2 regions of the Rhizobium sp. BK008 genome follow, and region 1 is predicted to be linked to the other one. Evidence: predicted binding sites of a transcription regulator. Region 1 holds the regulator's gene; the other holds the start of a gene.
What was found. Region 1 encodes PhoB, which activates phosphate uptake and scavenging genes when phosphate is short. Its sites were predicted from a motif close to TGTCATNNANCTGTCAT; they were not measured.

Region 1 (7,373 bases):
GATCATTGAAATCAATCCATAATGATTTGAAGCCGGGGAGATCCAGACCTCTCGCATCAGCCGTCCGCTTAGACTGGTCGAACGAGAATTCGATGGGATAACGCTTACCTTTCTCCAAGGATTTCCAGTTTGGATTTCCGAGCAGAATGTAAAGAGGGTTGTCCTTTTTGCGGAAATTGAAGCCAAGACGAAAAATGGTGTCGTCATCAAAGGAAGTCAGAACAAAACAGCCATTGTCTAAAGTCGGGTCGACAGCCACGCTCCAGCCCCCGACCTCTTTCCATGGGACTGTCTCGTCATCAGCCAAGCTCATTCGGGGCATCGCAGCTATGAGTGCGAGTACAAAAAACAAAAGTCGCATCAACGCCCCATCCCGCTTTCTTAGGCCACAACCAAGAAACAGAATAGGTGCACAGTGACTACGCAAAGTCGAGTCACCGTGCTGCATCATCGCTAATCTTTTATTGTTCGCTGTGCGTGTCCTTAACCGTGCCTACTCCGCTGGCTGAAGCTCGGCCGGCTCGAAGCGGTAGGTGGTCGAGCAGAATTCACAGGTCACGGCGATCTCGCCGTTTTCCTGGCTGGCTTCGATCTCCTCGGCCGAAAAGCCCTTCAGCACGCCCTTGATCTTCTCCCGCGAGCAACTGCAGCGGTCGAAGACGGCGCGCGGTTCGTAGACGCGGACGCCGCGCTCATGGAACAGGCGGAACAGCAGCCGCTCGGTCCCGACCAGCGGATCCGTCAGTTCATCGGCGTCGATGGTCTCGACCAGCGAACGGGCTTCGACCCAGGCATCGTCCTCGCCATGCGGGCGGTTGCCGGTGTCGCCGTCGCCGCCGTGGAGATCCGGCTGGCGCATGCGCTCCGGCGCCTCCGGCAGGAACTGGGCGACAAGGCCGCCTGCCCGCCAGCGATGGCGCGGCTTGCCCGCCTCGTCACGATCGAAGAGTTCGGCCGCGGCCAGGCGCACGCGCGTCGGGATCTGCTCCGACTGGCGGAAATAGACGCCGGCGATCTCCTCCAGCGAGGTGCCGTCGAGCGCGACGATGCCCTGATAGGGCTGGCCGAACTTGCCCTGGTCGATGGTGAAGGCGAGCACGCCCTTGCCGAGCAATTGCTCCGGCTCGGTTTCACCTGCTTCAATCGCCTTGTTGAGCAGCGCCTGATCGAAACGGGCATAGGCGCGGACATTTTCCGGCGTCGAGAAATCGGCGACGAGAAGATCGACCGGGCCATCGCCCTTGGTCTGCACCGTGAACTTGCCGTCGAATTTCAGCGAGGTGCCGAGCAGCACCGTCAGCACGACGACTTCGGCAAGCAGCCGGGCGACGGGGGCGGGGTAATGATGGCGCTCGAGGATCGCATCGAGCATCGGGCCGAGCTGGACGGCGCGGCCGCGCACATCCAGACCCTCCACCTGAAAAGGGACGACATGGTCATCGCCGGCGAAATCAAACTGGCCGAGGGCGGCTGCAGCTTCTGCCATGGCTTTCACTCCTAGTTTTCAAGCGACTGCCCAGCGTGGCCTTCGCTCGCGCGGTCGCGAGTTTGTGACTCGCGACACCAGATTATGGTTCAGATCGCGCCCAGGCACCAAGCAAGAATCGACTTCTGCGCATGAAGGCGGTTTTCCGCCTCATCGAAGACTACGGATTGCGGACCGTCGATCACTTCGTCCGTCACTTCCTCACCGCGATGAGCAGGCAGGCAATGCATGAACAATGCATCATTGCCGGCCTTCGCCATCAAAGCCGCGTTGACCTGATAAGGCTGGAAGACATTGTGACCCCGGGCCCGATGTTCCTGATTCATGGAGACCCAGGTATCGGTCACCACGCAATCGACGCCGGCGACCGCACGGTCGGCATCATGGCAGAGCATGATTTCGGCGCCCTCATTGCGGGCCCAGTTCAGATAGTGATCCTTGGGCTCCGAGCCAAGGGGCACGGCCATGTTCATGCGATAGCCGAAGCGCGCCGCCCCTTCGACCAGCGAATGCAGCACATTGTTGCCGTCGCCGGTCCAGGCGATGGTCTTGCCCTTGATCGGGCCGCGATGCTCTTCGAAGGTCATGATATCGGCCATGATCTGGCAGGGATGGGTGTCATCCGTCAGCGCATTGATCACGGGCACGGTCGCATGCTCGGCAAGCTCCAGCAGCCTGGAATGCTCGGTGGTGCGGATCATGATCGCATCGACATAACGCGACAGCACCTTGGCGGTGTCGCCGATCGTCTCGGCGCGGCCGAGCTGCATCTCGGTGCCTGACAGGAACAGCGTTTCGCCGCCGAGCTGGCGCATGCCGACATCGAAGGAGACGCGGGTGCGCGTCGACGGCTTCTCGAAGATCATCGCCAGCATCTTGCCGGCGAGCGGCTTGTCGCCCGTGCCGGCCTTGAAGGCCTGCTTGCGGGCGAGCGCATCGTTCATGATGGTTCTGAGATCGGCTGACGTGACCGCCGAAAGATCGAGGAAATGTTTAGGAGCCATAGTCTTGTTACCTGTGCTGCGCCCGCAGGCGGCAATCCCTTCAAGCCGTCTTCTTGACCTTGGAGGCGCGAATGCTCTCGGCAGCGCGCTCGATGCGGGCAAGGCCCTCGCGGGCTTCCTCGGCGGTGACCACGAGGGGCGGAAGAAGGCGGATGACATTGTCGCCGGCGGGCACGCCGAGCAGATGGGCGGCGCGGATCGCCTGCAGCAGTTCGGCTGAGGGAATGGCGGCCTTGACGCCGAGCAACAGCCCCTCGCCTCGGATATCCTCGATCACATCGGGATAACGGTCCTTCAGCGAGGCCAGGCCCTGGCGGAAGACAAGCGCGACGTCGCGCACCTGCTGGAGGAAGCCATCGGCGAGAATGATGTCGAGCACGGCGCTGCCGACGGCCATGGCGAGCGGATTGCCGCCATAGGTCGAGCCGTGCGTGCCGGCCTTCATGCCGGAGGCAGCCTCTGCCGTGGCAAGGCAGGCGCCGAGGGGGAAACCGCCGCCGATGCCCTTGGCGACCGCCATGATGTCGGGGGTGACGCCCGACCATTCATGGGCGAAGAGCCTGCCGGTGCGCCCGACCCCGGTCTGGACCTCGTCGAGGATCAGCAGCAGGCCATTTTCGTCGCAGATCTGGCGAAGCGCCTTCATGAATTCGGGGGTGGCCGGACGCACGCCGCCCTCGCCCTGCACCGGCTCGATGAGAATTCCGGCCGTGGCATCGGTGATCGCGGCGCGCACCGCTTCGATGTCGCCGAAAGCCACCTGATCGAAACCGGGCGCCTTGGGGCCGAAGCCCTCAAGATATTTCTCCTGGCCGCCGGCGGCGATCGTCGCCAGCGTCCGGCCGTGAAAGGCGCCCTCGAAGGTGATGATATGGAAGCGCTCGGGATGACCCTTGGAATACTGATAACGGCGCGCCGTCTTGATCGCGCATTCGAGCGCCTCGGCGCCCGAATTGGTGAAGAACACCTTGTCGGCAAAGGTGGCGTCGGTCAGCCGTTTGGCCAGGCGCTCCTGGCCGGGGATCTCATAGATGTTGGAGAGATGCCAGACCTTGTCGGCCTGCTCCTTCAGCGCGCCGACCACATGCGGATTGCTGTGGCCGACCGAAGTGACGGCGACGCCGGCGCCGAAATCGAGATATCGCTCGCCGCTTTCGGTGATCAGCCACACGCCCTCGCCTCGCTCGAACCGCAACGGGGCACGAGAATAGGTGTCATAAAGCGGCGCGGCTTCAGCCATAGCGCGATCTCCCATCGATGTTATCAAGCTCCGGACTCCGGCTAAGAAAACCAGGCCCGAAAAATCAAAAATGCCGCCTTGCGGCGGCGACTGGCACTATTTCCTTTTCGCGCTGCAATGTCAACAAAACTGCGCCCTTAGCGCATGCAGCAAGCTTGTACAGCAGCATTATCCGTCCTCAACAGGCATTATTGCAGAAATGCCACGCCGGGGCAGCAAGTTGGGGAAAACTTGAAATTCGATTCATCCGGATTCATGCGACTCTTGTCACGGAGTCAGCCTCACACTAGGTTAAAGTTCAATTACTAGACTGCATGCGGCGGAACTAGTCACCAAAATTGATCAAGCGTTTCTTGTTTCGGAGCCTTCCGGGACAACGGTGAGGGATTCTGCCATCACCAACGCAAAAGGTGGAGACAGGGCATGAACTGGACAGACGAGCGGGTCGAGAAACTCAAGAAGCTCTGGGCCGAAGGACTGAGCGCCAGCCAGATCGCGGCACAACTTGGTGGCGTCAGCAGAAACGCGGTCATCGGCAAGGTGCATCGGCTGAGCCTCCCCGGCCGTGCCAAGGCCGGCGGTACCGCCAATGCCGCCCGAACGCCGAAACGCAATACTTCTGCGCCGCGCGCGCCGAACTACGCCTCACGGGTCGCCACTCGCACCGTTACCCGCCAGCAGGGCGCGACGATGCTGAAGGAAGAGATCGAGATCGAAACGATCGAGGAAATGGAATACGTGCCGAGAGGCAACGTGGTCGTTCCGATTTCCCGACGCCTCGGCCTGACGGAACTGACCGAACGCACTTGCAAGTGGCCGGTCGGCGATCCGCTGAAGGACGACTTCCACTTCTGCGGCTGCGAATCCCCCGACAATTCGCCCTATTGCAGCTATCACCAGAAGCTTGCCTACCAGCCGGTCAACGAACGCCGCCGGGCAGCAGCGCGGGCCAGCTGAGCGGGTAACATCGCCGCACATGAGAAACGGGCCGACTGGCCCGTTTTTTTGTGGTTATTGGTTCGCGCGGATGGCTGCCCCTCATCCGCCTGCCGGCACCTTCTCCCCGCTTGCGGGGCGAAGGGGATATGCCGCGACCTCTCCGTTCCCCGCTAACCTGTCGCAGGGCACGTCCCCTCGCCCCGTTTTACGGGGAGAGGGTTAGGGTGAGGGGCAGACGCTAGCTCGAGCGACGTTGTCAGCAATCAGAATGGAGGCCCTCAGGCTTCCATCGAATAACCGGCGCCGCGGACGGTGCGGATGACGTCCTGCATGTTGGAGAAATTCAGCGCCTTGCGCAGGCGGCCGACATGGACGTCGACGGTGCGTTCGTCGACATAGATATCGTGGCCCCAGACACCGTCGAGAAGCTGCGAGCGAGAGAAGACCCGGCCCGGCGACGACATCAGGAATTCCAGCAGGCGGAATTCGGTGGGGCCGAGGCGGACTTCGCGGGTCTTGCGATGGACCCGGTGGGTTTCGCGGTCGAGTTCGATATCGCCGCATTTCAGCACCGTCGACAGCACCTCGGGACGGGCGCGGCGCAGCATCGCCTTGACGCGGGCGACGAGTTCGGGGGTCGAGAAGGGCTTGACGACATAATCGTCGGCACCCGTCGAAAGCCCGCGGACGCGTTCGCTCTCTTCGCCGCGCGCCGTCAGCATGATGATCGGCAGGCGCTCGGTTTCCGGCCGCATGCGCAGGCGCCGGCAGAGTTCGATGCCGGAGACGCCAGGCAGCATCCAATCGAGGATGAGCAGATCGGGCGTGCGCTCCTGAAGCCGCATTTCGGCTTCGTCGCCACGAAGGATGGTATCGACCTCGAAGCCTTCCGCTTCGAGATTGTAGCGAAGAAGCACGCTCAGGGCTTCCTCGTCTTCAACAACTGCAACTCTCGGGATCATGCGTGTCGGTCTCCTCGCGCATGATCCCTGAACCGGGGATGGTTCAAGCAATGCATCCTGCGCAAATTCAGAATTGGCTGCGACCTCTTTGCGCGCCCCGGATGGGCGCGCACGCAAGCTTCTAGCCCGGCCGTCCGGCCCGGGCGGTTATTCGGTTACCGCGCCGACGGTGTTGGCGCTGTCGTCTTTCGGACGATCGCCTTCCGGCTGCGCACCTGTCGCCATGTAGAAGATCGTCTCGGCGATGTTGGTGGCGTGGTCGCCGATGCGCTCGATGTTCTTGGCGCAGAAGAGAAGATGCGTGCAGCTGGTGATGTTGCGCGGATCTTCCATCATGTAGGTCAGGAGTTCGCGAAACAGCGAGGTGTACATCGCGTCGATCTCGTTGTCGCGTTCGCGGATCGCGTTCGCCTTGTCGGCGGAGCGATTGGTGTAGACGTCGAGCACTTCCTTGAGCTGGACGAGCGCCAGCTCGGAGAGATGCTCGAGACCGCGGGCGAGCTTGCGGGGAACGCCGGTGCTTTGGACGGCGATGACGCGCTTGGCGGTGTTCTTGCCGAGGTCGCCGACGCGTTCGAGATCGGCGGCGATGCGGATCGAACCCATGATTTCGCGCAGGTCCGCGGCCATCGGCTGGCGGCGGGCGATGGTGACGATCGCCTTGTCGCCGATTTCGCGTTCGGCGTGATCGAGGATCACATCGTCGGAGATGACCTTCTGCGCCAGCGCGGTATCGCCGTTGACCAGCGCCCGCACGGCTTCGGCGACCATCTGCTCGGCCAGGCCGCCCATTTCGGAAATCCGCCTGGACAGGAACTTCAGATCATCATCATAGGCAGAATAAATATGTGTCGATGCCATGGGGCTTTATCCTCGAATAACGGAAAGGCTTGGTGACGGCAGGATCAGCCGAAGCGACCCATGATGTAATCCTGGGTGCGCGGATCGTCCGGATTGGTGAACATCTTGTCGGTGTCGTTCTCCTCGACGAGATTGCCGAGGTGGAACATGGCGGTGCGCTGCGAGACGCGCGCGGCCTGCTGCATGGAGTGGGTGACGATGACGATCGTGTAGTTCTCGCGCAGTTCGTGGATCAGTTCCTCGACCTTGGCGGTGGCGATCGGGTCGAGCGCCGAGCAGGGCTCGTCCATCAGGATGACCTCAGGGCTGACGGCGACGGCACGCGCAATGCAGAGGCGCTGCTGCTGACCGCCGGACAGGCCGGTGCCGGATTCATGCACGCGGTCCTTGACCTCGTTCCAGAGGCCGGCGCGCTGCAGGCTGGTCTCGACGATCTGATCGAGATCGGCCTTCGACTTGGCCAGGCCATGGATGCGCGGGCCGTAGGAGACGTTTTCGTAGATCGTCTTCGGGAACGGGTTCGGCTTCTGGAAGACCATGCCGACGCGGGCGCGAAGTTCGACGACGTCGATATCCGGATCATAGATATCGTCGGTGTCGAGCGTGATCTTGCCGGTGACGCGGCAGCCGTCGATCGTGTCGTTCATGCGGTTGAGGCTCCGCAGGAAGGTCGACTTGCCGCAGCCGGACGGGCCGATCAGGGCGGTTACGGTGTTTTCGCGGATGTTCAGGTTCACATCGAAAAGCGCGCGCTTTTCGCCGTAGTAAACCGAGACATCCTTTCCGATCATCTTATACGGGACGTTGCTCATCTTGTGATCCAGCGCCTTTTCAACTGCAGCTTCCGTCAACATGTTCATGATGTTTAACTCCGTTTACCA
Region 2 (7,373 bases), on a different contig from region 1:
CGCATCGGCCTGGCCGGAGGGAACGGCGTTCTCAGGGCCGCCGCGCTCGGAATAACCGTGACCGGGACGATCGACGAACAGCATTTCCGCCCGGCCTTCGAGTGCTGCGCGAAAGGCGACGACCTGGTCGAGCAGATTGCCGCTGGCGCCATGAATGAAGACAAGCGGCGGCAGATCCGCATTTTCGGGACGCTTGATGTGGACGGCATTCATGCAGTAGCCGCCGACATCCGTCAGTTCGCCGATATTGGGATAGGCGTGTTCGAATTGCCGCGCCTTATAGGATGAGTAACCGATGGCGGCGGCGAGCGGGGCGAGAAGAGCGGAAACTTCTGCAAGCATGATGTTAACAACGAGCGACAGTTGCGGGATGAGCTGCGGGCGAACAAACCGCTACATCATTCCCTCTATATTCCAAAATTGCGCGACGTGATCCGACGTCAAGATGTCAGCCCGGGAATCAGGTGCGGTTGCCGGCGAGTTTTTCGGCAAGCGTGTTGACCTGTTCCTGCGCGGTGCGTTCGGCGGGATAGACATCGAGGAAACGCTCCCAGGCCTTCAAGGTCAGTTGGTCGTTGCCGGAATTGCTGAGAATCGCCGCCATGCCGGAGAGTGCGCCGAAATGGCGCGGCTCGAGATCGAGCACACGTTCGATGTCGGACATCGACTTGCGATAATTGCCCATGACGAAATTCAGCGTGGCGCGGCGGTTCCAGCTTTCGGCATAATCGGGCTTCAGCGCGATCGCCTCGTCGAGGAAGTCGAGGGCAGCCGGATTGCGCTTTTCCTCGATCGCCTTGTCGGCCCACTGCATCAGCAGATTGATGGTGGCGCTGCCGGAATCGTTCCATTCCATGCGGATTTCATTGGCGATGCTGCTGGCCTTGTCGGGGTCGCGCTCACGCTTCAACTGGCTGAAGAGCTGGTCGAGGTGCTGCTTCGGCGAACTGCTGACATCCGTCTGTTCGACGATGACGTCCTTTTCCGCGGCGGTGGCCGGAAAAGTGGCGGAGAGGAGAATGAGGGCGAGCGGCAGCGCCGCTGATGTCAAAGCAAAAAAGCGCATGGCGGACATATTAGCCCGCCAACGCCGAAGATCAAACAAATTTGACGTGATCACCATAGTGACCCACCGGATATATCCGCCGGCGCAAGCTCACGCGGCGCGGCGATCCGGATGCGCGAAATCAGCCCTGACGAGCCTTGTAGCGCGGGTTCAGCTTGTTGATGATGTAGATGCGGCCCTTGCGGCGAACCAGACGGTTGTCACGGTGACGAGCCTTGAGCGACTTGAGCGAATTCTTGATCTTCATTTTTCTGATCCGCGATCTCTATGGGGGAATTCACATTCGCCCGTATCTTTAACAATCAAAAGCGCGCCATCGGGCGCGCTCTTTAGGTGGGGGAGCAGATACCTCTTCACCTTTTCCATGTCAACCGCATGAAGGTGTTTTTCCCAAGGCGTCGCGGTGTTTTCTCAAGCCGAAACCGGTGATTTCGGCGTCAAGGTGGTGACGTGGCCCATCTTGCGGCCGGAGCGCCACTCGGTCTTGCCATAGAGATGAACCAGCGTATCGGGACGCTGCAACCAGTCGGGAACGGCAAGGATATCGTCGCCGATCAGGTTCTGCATGACGCAGTCGGAATGGCGCTCGCCATTGCCGAGCGGCAGGCCGGCGACGGCGCGGATATGCTGCTCGAACTGGCTGACGACGCAGGCGGCTTCCGTCCAGTGACCGGAGTTGTGGACACGCGGCGCCATCTCGTTGGCGATCAGACCACCGTCGGGCAGCACGAAGAATTCGATGCCGATGACGCCGACATAGTTCAAGGCGGCGAGGATCTTTTCGGCCGATCGGCGCGCAATATCCGCCGTCGTTGGCGAGATCGTAGCGGGAACCGTCGAGGTGTGAAGGATGCCGCTGCGGTGGACATTCTCGGCGGGATCGAAGCAGACGACCGTGCCGTCGGTGGCCCGCGCGGCGATGATCGAGACCTCGCGCTCGAAGGCGACGAAACTTTCGAGGATGAGTGGCACGCCGCCGAGCGCGGAATAGGCGCCATCTGCGCTGTCGGCGACGGAGCGGAAAACCATCTGGCCCTTGCCGTCATAACCGAGACGGCGCGTCTTCAGCACGCCCTGACCGCCGAAATCCTTCAGTGCCATCTCGAGATCGGCCTGGCTGTCGACCGCATGGAAGCGGGCGGTCGATATGCCGCAGCCATTGAGAAAGCGCTTTTCGACGAGGCGGTCCTGGGCGGCTTCCAGTGCCTTCGGCGGCGGATAGACGGACACGCTCGCCGAGAGCGTCTCGGCAGCTGCGACGGGCACGTTCTCGAATTCGTAGGTGACGACATCGCAGATATCAGCGAGTTCGGCGAGTGCCGCCGGATCGTCATAGGCGGCGGTAATCTGCCGGTTGGCGAGCTGGGCGGCCGGGCAGTCCGCCTGCGGCTCGAGGATGACCGTGCGAAAATTCAATCTGGCGGCGGCAATGGCCAGCATGCGGCCAAGCTGGCCGCCGCCGATAATGCCGATCGTTCTTGCCGTCATAGGTCGTCCATCGGGTATTCGGCGACGGCAGCACTCTGGCGCCCGCGCCATTCGTCGAGCCGGTCGGCGATTTCTTCGTCGGAAAGGGCAAGGACGGCGGCGGCGAGAAGGGCGGCATTGACCGCGCCGGCCTTGCCGATGGCGAGCGTGCCCACCGGAATGCCGGCCGGCATCTGCACGATGGAAAGAAGGCTGTCCTGGCCGGACATGGTCTTTGACTGGACCGGCACGCCGAAGACCGGCAGCGGCGTCATCGATGCGGCCATACCCGGCAGGTGGGCAGCGCCGCCGGCGCCGGCGATGATGACCTTGAAGCCCTCCGCCCGCGCTCCCTTGGCGAAATTGACCAGCCGGTCGGGTGTGCGGTGCGCCGAAATGATGCGCGCATCGTAAGGGATCTCAAGCGCCTCCAGCGTGTCGGCGGCGTTCTTCATGGTCTCCCAGTCGGACTGGCTGCCCATGATGATGGCGACGGGCGGTCTGTCTGTCATCGTTGCTGCTATTCCCTCTCAGGCGATGATGTCAGGGATGATCTGATCTTCCAGCTTGGAGAGCCTGTCCTTGATGACGAGCTTCTTCTTTTTCATACGCTGGATCCGCAGAGCATCGCATCCGGTCTGGATCATGGCGTTGATCGCGGCGTCGAAATCCTCATGCTCCTGGCGCAGACGCGCCACTGTGAGCCTGATTTCCGCCTGTTCCTGATCGGCCATATGCAATCCCCGTTATCGTGCTCGGACGTTGTCCGATCTGCCGATGATTTCCGCAAGCTCCTATCACCAAATACAGGTAACGGCTAGTTAGTCTTGATCATGAAATTGCCATCCAGTCTTCATCTTTTGGCCTTCGACAAGCCTTCAAAAATATGTCACAGTCCCCGCCGTTGACACCTTGATCCCCGACGATGTTGGCCGGGGAGGGTAAGAGGAAGGAAGGGTCATATGACTGTTCAAGCTCATCTTGAGTCACTCCAGAAAAAGCATGTTGCTCTCGAGGAGGAGTTGCACGCGCTCAGAACATCTCCCTCTATTTCCGATACGGAACTTGCCGAATGCAAGCGCCGCAAGCTGCGCATCAAGGACGAGATTCAGCGTCTTAAGTCATCCGTCCACTGATCTTCCCAAGGGTCGCCGGACGATCATCTTGCGCAAAGAGGTAAATCCATCCATTCCGCCTAAAATCAGCAAGAACCGGTGATCACACACTCGATTTGCGCCAGTCCGATGCCCGCCGCATCGCGGCTGGCGCTTTTGGTTCGTCAAGCTTCAAAGGGGCTGATGATCCGTGTCGAGTTTCCGGCCGGCATAATTTTACCTTGAAGCGGAACTGCTCGGGATAAAATTATGCAATTCAAAGTGATAAAACGTCCTCAGAGACGCGTGACGTGCATCAGGCCCAGAATTGATCAAGCCATAAATTGAGCGTGTCGAAGCCGCGGTTGTTGACCGCGTAGATGCGCTTCGTGCCTTCGGATGTCACCGAAACAAGATTGCTGTCCAACAGCGCTTTCAGGTGTTGCGAAACGGCGGGGCGGCTGATCGGCAGACCCTCGGCGAGCTCATTGACCGTCCGTGGTGCGCGGCGCAGTTCCTCCAGCAGAAACCGCCGGTTCGGATCGGCAATCGCAGAGAAAGGGTCCGTGTTCGACATGGCGGGAACGCTACGTCAAACCGGGCGCTCCAGCAAGGAAATTGTGCATTGCAGCGTGCGGCAATTCAAAGTGCTGCAGCGTCCCTCGCGCGTCTCAAAAGAAGCGCGGCGCTTCAGGGTTTTACCAACCAAGGCCCTCGCGCACGATCAGGAAGGCAGCGATCAACGCCATCGCATACATGAAGGGATAGAAGATCTGTGGCCTCATGCGGCGCACGCACCATGCGCCGGCAAAGGTGGCGAGCGGGGCGAAGGGCAGGAGCGTCGCGGAGGTCGCAAGGTTCTGGGTGTCGAGTTGGCCGAGCGCGAAATAGGGGATCAGCTTGATGGCGTTGAGGATCGCAAAGAAGCGCACACTGGTGCCGGTATATTCGCGTGGCTGCAATTTGAGCGGCAGGGCATAGATCTGGAAGGGCGCGCCGCCGGCATGGGCGACGAAGCTGCCGTAGCCGGAAAATGTGCCCCAGAGGCTGGCGGCCACCGGCCGCTGGCCGCGCGGCGGGACCACCTTGCCGGCGCCCGGGCCGAAATTATTCCAGAAATAGCGCAGGCAGAAGAGGATGGTCACCGCGCCGATGACAATGCGCAGCATGCTGCCCGGAACGAGTGCCGAGGTGGCCCAGCCGAGCGCGATGCCGAAGACTGCGCCCGGCAGCATGATCTTCAGCGTCGCCCAGTCGCCATGCTTGCGCCAGATGACGAGCGAGATCATGTCCATGAAGACCAGGATCGGCAGCAGGATCGCCGCCGCTTCGACCGGCGAGACGACGAGGGCGAGGAAAGGCAAGCCGATCAGCGACAAAGCGTCGCCCATGCCGCCCTTTGCGAGGCCCACCAGCAGAACCGCGGGCACGGCGGCGTAGTAGAATGACAAATCCTGCGGCATGCTTTCGACGTCCTCCTCTTGCAAGCCTCGTCTAACGGAACTACTCACACAAAACGAGTGCGGATCCCTCATTTCGAAGGGGAATTCGCCGGAAACGGAAAGACCTCATGACCGAACCGGAAAACCGCTGCCGCCTTGTGCTCATCGCACCTGATATTGCCGATGCCGATGAACAGGCAAAGATCGTCGCCGACGCGCTGAAGGGCGGCGACGTCGCTTCGGTGATCGTGCCGCAATACGGGCTCGACGATGGCGCCTTCCAGAAACATGCCGAAAAGCTGGTGCCGCTGATCCAGGATGCCGGAGCGGCTGCGCTGATTTCAGGCGACAGCCGCGTCGCAGGCCGGGCGAAGGCCGATGGCCTGCATCTTTCCGGCAATGCGGAGGCGCTTTCGGAAGCGATCGACAAACACGCGCCGAAGCTGATCATCGGCGGCGGCAACGCGGCTGACCGCCACCACGCGCTGGAGATCGGCGAAGTCAGGCCGGACTATATCTTTTTCGGCAAGCTCGACGGCGACATCAAGCCGGAGGCGCATCCGAAGAATCTTGCGCTCGGCGAATGGTGGGCCTCGATGATCGAGATTCCCTGTATCGTCATGGGCGGCACCGATCCGGCCTCGGCGCTTGCCGTTGCCGAGACCGGCGCGGAGTTCGTGGCGCTGCGGCTGGCGGTCTTCGGCGAGCCCGGCCGGGCGCCGTCGATCGTCGCCGAAATCAACGCGTTGCTTGACGAAAAAGCGCCACGGTTTGAGGATTGAAATCGCCCTCATGCCGATCCCGCCCGTCCCCCTTTTGAAATTTGCCCTTGCCAGCGTGGCGGCCTTGGTTGCTGCCGGGCCGGATGTCGCTTTGGCGCAGGCGCCGGACAGCGTCATCAGCCAGCCGGGCACGGCGCCGGCATCGACCTTCCGCACCGACCGGCCCACTGGCCCGGATGTCAAGCCCTCCGATGGTGTTGGCGTGTTCGACCGTATGGGCGCGAAGCTGCCGGACCTGCCGCCGGAAAAGGATTACAAGGGGCCGATCGACGAGGCTTACGGCGCCTTCCAGCGCGGTTATTACCTGACGGCAATGGACAAGGCGCTGCCGCGCGCCCAGCTCGGCGATCCGGCGGCGCAAACGCTGATCGGCGAAATCCTCTCGCAGGGCCTCGGCGTCAAGAAGGACGTGAAGAATGCCGCCTTCTGGTATGGCAAGGCGGCCGAAGGCGGCGATGCGGCAGCCATGTTTAAATATGCGCTGATCCTGATGGAAGGCCAGGGCGTGCCGCGTGACAAGGTCAAGGCCGACGACTACATGCGCAAGGCGGCCGAGGCCGGCAATCCTTCAGCGGAGTTCAACTGGGCGCAGCTTCTCATCGCCGACAATCCCGGCGAGAAGGGGCTGAAGCTTGCGCTGCCGTTCTACGAGAAATCGGCCGAGCAGGGCATTGCCGATTCGCAATATGCGGTGGCGCAGATCTATGCGACGCTGAAGGACCTGCCGGAGGAAAAGAAGCAGCTCGCCCGCGAGTGGATGGCGCGTGCGGCGCGCGCCGGCTTCGACACCGCCCAGCTCGATCTCGGCATCTGGCTCGTCAATGGCGTCGGCGGACCGAAGGATTACGTCAAGGGTTTCGAATGGCTGAAACTTGCCGCCAATGGCGGCAATGTCGTGGCGCAGAACAAGCTCGCCCATCTCTACATCAACGCCATCGGCACGCCGCCCGATCCGATCGAGGCAGCGAAGTGGTACGTGCTGTCTCGGCGTGCCGGGCTTGCCGATCCGTCGCTTGAGGATTTCTATCTCGGTATCGAGGACGATCAGCAGAAGGCGGCGATCGAGGCCGCCAACAAGTTCCGGCGGCGATAGCGGCCCGACGCGACGCGCTTTAAAAAAGCGCGTCGGCGAACAGATCTTCGTCGTTTTCGGCTTTGGCGGTCTCGGTGGGGGCGGGGGCGGGAGCGCTGTCCGCGGCCGCCGGGATGATGTCGCGATGAATGCTGCGCTCCTGGACCATCGTGTAGTACTTGAAGATCGTGCGGTCGAGCGGCGCGATCGTCTCGGCGAGATCCGAGATATCTTCGATATCGCTGCCGGCGATGCCGTCGAGCAGATCGGCGCAGCGGCCAAGGACTTCGCCGAGATCATGCTGGAAATCGAGCTTGCCGATCAGCAGGCTGATCTTCGTGGCGACCTCGCGGCCGTTCTCGGCGAGCACTTTCAGTTCATCTTCCATCACGTTGGCCGCGGAGCGGATGTTGCCGACGGCTGACGTCAGGCTCTCCCCGAGGTTGCCGG

Region 2: a site for PhoB is predicted at 3,374-3,390, ahead of FHT69_RS26665 (YdcH family protein). Genes of this name have one in related genera too.

The regions. Positions count from the first base shown of each region.
Region 1 covers NZ_JACIFK010000007.1:305,633-313,005, reverse strand. The annotation lists gene FHT69_RS25665 (hypothetical protein) at 1-313, opposite strand, end outside; gene FHT69_RS25660 (Hsp33 family molecular chaperone) at 494-1,486, opposite strand; gene argF (ornithine carbamoyltransferase) at 1,576-2,490, opposite strand; gene FHT69_RS25650 (aspartate aminotransferase family protein) at 2,531-3,730, opposite strand; gene FHT69_RS25645 (GcrA family cell cycle regulator) at 4,154-4,687, shown strand; gene phoB (phosphate regulon transcriptional regulator PhoB) at 4,948-5,631, opposite strand; gene phoU (phosphate signaling complex protein PhoU) at 5,779-6,492, opposite strand; gene pstB (phosphate ABC transporter ATP-binding protein PstB) at 6,537-7,352, opposite strand; gene pstA (phosphate ABC transporter permease PstA) at 7,368-7,373, opposite strand, start outside.
Region 2 covers NZ_JACIFK010000008.1:125,485-132,857, reverse strand. The annotation lists gene FHT69_RS26695 (alpha/beta fold hydrolase) at 1-342, opposite strand, end outside; gene FHT69_RS26690 (tetratricopeptide repeat protein) at 461-1,075, opposite strand; gene ykgO (type B 50S ribosomal protein L36) at 1,188-1,313, opposite strand; gene FHT69_RS26680 (5-(carboxyamino)imidazole ribonucleotide synthase) at 1,478-2,554, opposite strand; gene purE (5-(carboxyamino)imidazole ribonucleotide mutase) at 2,551-3,045, opposite strand; gene FHT69_RS26670 (YdcH family protein) at 3,064-3,267, opposite strand; gene FHT69_RS26665 (YdcH family protein) at 3,496-3,669, shown strand; gene FHT69_RS26660 (ArsR/SmtB family transcription factor) at 3,944-4,204, opposite strand; gene FHT69_RS26655 (sulfite exporter TauE/SafE family protein) at 4,326-5,090, opposite strand; gene FHT69_RS26650 (thiamine phosphate synthase) at 5,198-5,851, shown strand; gene FHT69_RS26645 (tetratricopeptide repeat protein) at 5,862-6,944, shown strand; gene FHT69_RS26640 (chemotaxis protein) at 6,964-7,373, opposite strand, start outside.